Linked DNA regions of Pigmentibacter sp. JX0631. The protein of the gene in region 2 interacts with the protein of the main gene of each other region in a pairwise test. Links are inferred from orthologs where the notes say so. Each region holds a gene or a part of one and is shown on either strand. Other genes may lie near its edges.

Region 1 (3,340 bases), 350 kb from region 2 along the record:
TTAAAGATTTCAGATATTCACAACCAGATTTTTATAAAGCTGTTAAAAAATTTAATAATGAATTTTTTGGCTCTTCAGAAATAGATGAGCCCTTAGATAAAGAGTGTGTTAAGGAAACGGTAAATGCAATGGATAGAATTCTAGATTTCAATGTTATTCAAACTTTCTATAAAGAATTTCCTGAAGAGCGTGTAGAAAAGCTTGTTAAAAATATTCAAAATACCACTTTAAAAAATATTCAAAAAAATAATTGGTTGTCAAAATCAGCAAAAACTATTGCAGAAGAAAAAATTAAAACAATTCATTTTCAATTAGTAAAACCAAAAAAACTAATTGATTGGGATTTTGAACGTGAAATTGATCTATCGCCAATAAAATTTATAAACAATCAGAAATTATTAACCCAAAGCGAATTTCAAAAAACATTAGATGATATTACGTTACCAGTTAATAAAAATGAATGGAAAATGTCACCTTTAACTGTCAATGCTTACTATATGCCTACTGCAAATCAGTTTGTTATGCCTATTGGAATTTTACAACCACCATTTTTTGATTCATCTAAACCAGATTACGTTAATTTAGGTTCTATGGGAATGGTTGTTGCTCATGAAATCGGCCACTCTATAGATGATCAAGGATCTAAATATGACGAAACTGGAAAAGTAAATCCTTGGATGGATAAACATGATCTTGAAAAATTTCGTCAAAAAACAGAAAAACTTGTGAAACTCTTTGCAAAAGATGGTGTTGATGGAAAGCTTACATTGGGAGAAAATATAGCTGATTTTGTTGGTGTTAAAAATGCATTTCATACGGCTTTCCCTGAAAGTAGTAATTCAGATAAAGAACATCAGAAACAATTTTTTATTCAATTTGGTCGGGCATGGTGTGGAGTGATGCAGCCAAAAGAAAAAGAGTATTTATTAAAAATAGATCCTCATTCTCCAATTGAATTAAGAGTTAATAATCAGGCTAAATTATCTGAAGAATTTGAACAGTCTTTTTCCTGTAAAAAAACAGATCCTATGGTTTTATCTGAAAATGAAAGAATAGCTCTTTGGTAAAATAAAGAAAGAAATTTAGAAGTTATATAATTCTTTCTTTATAATTAAGATGTTCTTATTTGACCATTGCCTCTCACTAGCCATTTATAACTTGTGAGTTCATTGAGAGCCATTGGTCCTCGTGCATGAAGTTTTTGGGTACTTATCCCAATTTCCGCTCCCATTTCAAATTGACCACCATCAGTAAAAGATGTAGGCACATTTGCATATACAACAGCAGCATCAACCTTTTGTAGAAATTCTTCAGTTACCGCAGAGTTTTCAGCAATAATAGCTTCACTATGACCTGAGGTATATTTGTGAATATGCGCAATTGCACTATCCAATGAATCTACAGTTTTTATAGACATTTTAAAATCTAAAAATTCAATTCCATAATGTTCTTCATTTGCTATATTCAATAATTCGGAAGGATATTTGTTAGTTAAAAATGCATAACTTTTTTCATCAGCAAATATGGTAACATTTTTGTTGGCTAATGGAGCGATCAAATTAAATAAATCACTCAATCTATTTTTATGAATTAATAATGTATCTAGAGCATTACATACACTTACTCTTCTTGTTTTTCCATTATCAATAATATTTGTTCCCTTAGAAAGATCTCCGCTTTCATCAAAATAAGTGTGAACTATACCAGCACCAGTTTCTATTACTGGAATTCTGCAATTTTTTCTAACATAGTCAATTAGTCCTTTTCCTCCTCGCGGAATACAGACATCGATTAAACCTGTAGCATTAAATAGTTCTTCTGCAGCAGTTCTTTCATTAGGTAATAGAAAAATTATATTAGAATTTACTTTCAGCTCTTCTAGTGATTTTTTAATAATATCTACTAAAACTTTATTTGAGTGATAAGCTTCTTTTCCACCTTTTAAAATACATAAGTTCCCTGATTTCAAACATAAAGAAAAGACATCTAAAGTGACATTTGGTCTAGATTCAAAGATAACACTCACTACTCCCATTGGTACTGTAACTTTTTGCAGTAAAAGACCATTTTTAAGAGTTTTTTCTTCAAGTATTTTTTTTAAAGGGGAAGATAAATTTCCAATATTTATTAAGTCATTTGCAAGAGCGTAAATTCTTTTTTCATTTAGTAATAAGCGATCATACATGGGATTCTGTGAGTCTAAATTTGCAAGATCTTTTTTGTTTTCAGTAATAATTAAATCTTTATTATTGATTAATTTATTTGAAATATCTAATAAAATATCATTAATTTTTTTTTCATCTAATGAAAAATTTTTTGCCAAATTTTTCATGTCGGTAAAAATTTGATTTAAATTACTCATAAAATTGACTCACATTAAAATGAAGTTGATCGTAATGAACAATTTCTGGTTTTCCTTTTTGTCCAATAAACTCTTTTAACTTTTCAGAATGGTATTTAGCAATACCTACGCCTATTTTTTTTCCTAGTGAATTACAAATTTCGATTAAATCACCTTTTTTAAATTCGCCAGTTACTTTTTCTATTCCAACAGGAAGAATACTCAAAATTCTTTGGTTATCTTGAATTATTTTAAATAAACAATCATTTATATAGATGACTCCAGAAGAAACCGGTGTATTAAATGCGATCCATCTTTTTAAATTTGATTTCTTTTTAGTAGGTAAAATAGTTGTTCCTACTTGTTTGTTGCTTAGTACATTTAAAATAGCCTGATCTTCTTGAATACTACAAATATGAGTTGTGATACCGAGATCCGACATCCGTTTTGCTATTCCTAATTTAGTAATCATCCCGCCTCTACCATGTTTAGATTTAGTAGTAGAAACTTCAGGCCACCCTTTGTTTGCAGGATCAATAACGGATATTAATTGTGAAGAAGGATCATCAGGATTCCCATTGTAGACTCCTTTAACGCTAGTTAAAATAATGAGTTTATCAGCATTAAATTGGGAGGCAATTAATCCGGATAATTCATCATTATCTGTAAACATAAGTTCTTCAATTGCCACACTATCATTTTCATTAATAATTGGAACAATGTTTTTTTGTTGAGTAATTTCTTTTAAAAGTCTTGAAATATTTAAATAGTGTTGGCGGGTATTAAATTCTTGTTTAGTTAATAGGATTTGTGCTGCTAATATAGCATATTTTTTAAACATTACTGAATAAGTATGCAGCAATTCATGTTGTCCTAAACTCGCAAGTAACTGTTTTTCAGCAGTAGTTGAACCATACTCTTTTTCAAGGATATCTTTTGCAACTTTTCTTCCTGAACCCACTGCTCCAGAACTCACTAAAATAACTTGTATTCCATCTT
Region 2 (3,121 bases):
TAAACAGGCTGAGTATTTAAATATCTCGATAGATGGGCCATATAAATCAGAAAACTATCGTTACTAAAATTTCGATGATAGATTGTGAGATTAATTTCTCTTTTAATAAATGAATCTTAAAAAACTTCTCATTTAAATAAATAACATGTTATTGAATTGATATGTTTACTTAATTGATAACACCCCTCTTATTCAAATCTGGGGTAAAATCTAATTACAAAAATGAAGCCTTAATAAAGCCTCCCATTGCTAAAAATCAGAATATTTTATTTTAAATATTGAGTAATTCTTAAATACTTAAAATTAATTTCACAAAAGTAAGAAAAATATAAGTTTAAAAATCGGTAAAAAAATTAAAGCTATGGAAAAACTTACTTTAAATAACTCATAAAAAGCAATTAAAGATAATTTACTTGCTTTCTTTTTTTGTTACTAAAATAATTGCTAATAAAATCAAGAAAACAGATAGCCACTCAATAGGTTTGATGTTTTCATTAAAAATAACGTAACCCCAAAACAAACCTGCTAAAGCAACAATACAACCAACAAGACTATAAAATACCGGTCCAGCAATTCGAAGTAATTCGAAAAAAAGAATATATCCAATACTTGATAAAAATATTTCAATTAGAATAAATAAATCTGGCGTATTAAGCGGGAACGCAATAGGATGAAATGCTTTTGAAGAAATTACTAAAGGCAAAATAAGTATCGTTGAAGCAAAGAGCATCCCTGAAGATAATTCAATGGATGAAGTTTTGGTAGGTCGAAATTTTACCATGAAAATAGTACAAGATGCTAACAGAATTGGAGTGAATAATGAAAAAAGCATCCACTTATATTCAGAATAACTTGATAATTTTGGGAGAAATAAAATAAATAATCCTATAAAACCTATTAATATACCACTCAATCTTTGCCATGAATATTTTTCAATTAAAAAAATTAATGAAAATACATATGTTATTATTGGGGAAGTATTAACTATTAACCCCAGAATTCCAGATGGAACATGGGTTGCCGAAAAATACATAGTTAAATTTGGTAAAGCTATTCCAAGTAAACCACAAATAAAGTAAAATATAATATGTTTAATATTAGTTGGTGGAATTTTTTTATTCTTGATTATCGCAAAAATAAAAACAAGAACTGCAGGGCCCAAACTTTGCCAAAACGAATAACCCAAAGGAGTTATTCCACTTTCCATAGCAAATTTAGCTATGGAAAAGCTTGTACCCCATGTAAAACCCAAACAAAATAACAAAAAAATAGCGTAAAAAGAATTTTTTGAAATAGAAAAAATCATTTATATCCTTCAATTTAAAAGATAAAACTTTCTTAATGAAAAACCTGTGGGTGATATTCCCGGAATAACTAAGGCTATTTTTACACCACTTTTTCTAGCTTCAAGCAATAATTTAGAATAATTAGAATCTATTTCATGCGCAACTCGAAAACCGTTTTTCAAAATTTCAGGTTCTATTTCAGAACCTCGCATTAAGACAAAAAATAACCAAGAATCATCTCCATTTTTTTTTGCGAGCATTAACTCTTGTAAATGTTTTTGTCCTCTTTCTGTTACGGCATCAGGAAAAGCCCAGGTATTTTCTGATAACTTTAAGCTAACACTTTTAACTTCTACCCAGCATTTTCTTACTTGTTCTTTTGCTGATAAACAAAAATCAAATCTTGTTTTGGAATTAAATTTTACTTCTTTTTTAAATTCATTCCAATCCAAAAATAATTCATATGGAAATTCAGCGTTTAGTATTTCTTTATTTTTTTCTTTGCCAATAGTATTTGTAAATAATTCGTTGATAAAGTGATTTGCTCTTGAAGTATTTAAACATGCATATCCATCATCTAAAGAGAGCAGTTCTAAAGAATATTGAAGTTTTCTTTCAGGATTTTTCGAATCTAAAATATAAGCAGTAGAGTTTTCTATTAAACAACTTTTCATACTACCGCTATTTGCACAATGTACAGTTTTTAAATTACCCTCGGAATCTTTAACATCAACAAAAAATCGTTTATATCTAGAAAGAAACTTCACTTCTTCTAATTTAGATTGGTAACTTAATAGTTCCATATTAATTCATTTCATTTGAATTAGTTGAATTTACTTGGTTACGGCTTGCATAAATTTGTGTTATTGTTTGCATTGAAACAATATAATTTTTATTACAATAGTGACATTTCATCTCTAAATCTTCAGCTTTATTTAATATATCTGAAAGCTCACTGAGAGGTAATGTTACAATAACATTTTCAACTCTTTCTTGTGAACAAGAGCAAACAAACTTAGGATTAATACTTTTAACGGCTTTAGTAATATCTGGGATGAGTTTTTTAGATAAAACATCAGCGTCGTTATCAAGTAAAAATAATTCTTTCATTGATGGTAAAGAATCGATGTGCTTCTTTAATTTAATAGATACTTCTTCTGGAATATCAGGTAATTCTTGATAAATAACTCCAAAAGCATTCAGCTTTCCACTTACAGAATCTATCCAACTGCTTATTTTTAAGACAGTATTCATTTGATAACTTGCTGCCAAATGTTCGTTTAAAGCCTTTTCTAAAGAATTCGCTTTTGTAGAAGTAAGGCCTTCAAATAAGTTAGGTTTTTTTCTTTGTGAACGCATTGAGCGTACTTGAAATTCGGGAATAATATTGTTTCCAAGATCTAATTGTTTAACAACTTCAGAATTTTCGTTGCATTCAATATATCCCCGCGTTTCTGCTTGAAAAGAAGTTTCTGTACCAATAGTAAAGTCACCATTGCAGTGAAACCGCAGATTTACGCGTTCTTCATAATCTAAAATTGAAGACAAAAGAACACTTCCTAGTAAGGCATCTGACAAAAGAAGAGCTCTGTTTGTATTTAGATTATGTAATTGTTTGGCTTCTTCAACTAAGTGGCTCAAATGCAGCATTCTATAACTGTAATGAACTTTTGTATCCACCCCAAAAAAAAGATAGTCTTGAAACATAAAAAGAACCCCTATATATGCTAAAAAGAGTAAAGTTACTCTTTTTTCAGATATTTTCACATATAACAGAATCTGAAAGATTGCGACAAATTATTGAATATGAAGGTGTTTTCTTCAACTGGAAATAT

Evidence for each region.
Region 1: the proteins of sfsA (region 2) and QEJ31_RS04765 interact in binary tests that used the Escherichia coli proteins (3 or more experiments, as listed by UniProt). The link is inferred for Pigmentibacter sp. JX0631 from one-to-one orthologs.

The regions. Positions count from the first base shown.
Region 1 is NZ_CP123622.1:1,108,472-1,111,811, reverse strand. What follows is about bases 238-3,236. They hold QEJ31_RS04765 (glutamate-5-semialdehyde dehydrogenase), read right to left. Parts: upstream 2,363-3,236; coding sequence 1,112-2,362; downstream 238-1,111. Other genes in these bases: proB (glutamate 5-kinase), read right to left, coding at 2,355-3,236; QEJ31_RS04770 (M13 family metallopeptidase), read left to right, coding at 238-1,067. Outside these bases: more of QEJ31_RS04770, read left to right, coding at 1-237; more of proB, read right to left, coding at 3,237-3,340. UniProt on the Escherichia coli protein: Catalyzes the NADPH-dependent reduction of L-glutamate 5-phosphate into L-glutamate 5-semialdehyde and phosphate. The product spontaneously undergoes cyclization to form 1-pyrroline-5-carboxylate.
Region 2 is NZ_CP123622.1:1,458,968-1,462,088, forward strand. The notes cover bases 203-2,982. They hold sfsA (DNA/RNA nuclease SfsA), read right to left. Parts: upstream 2,090-2,982; coding sequence 1,316-2,089; downstream 203-1,315. Other genes in these bases: QEJ31_RS06330 (DMT family transporter), read right to left, coding at 410-1,306; QEJ31_RS06340 (Hsp33 family molecular chaperone HslO), read right to left, coding at 2,091-2,982. In the rest of the region: ahcY (adenosylhomocysteinase), read left to right, coding at 1-67; more of QEJ31_RS06340, read right to left, coding at 2,983-2,993. UniProt on the Escherichia coli protein: Binds to DNA non-specifically. Could be a regulatory factor involved in maltose metabolism.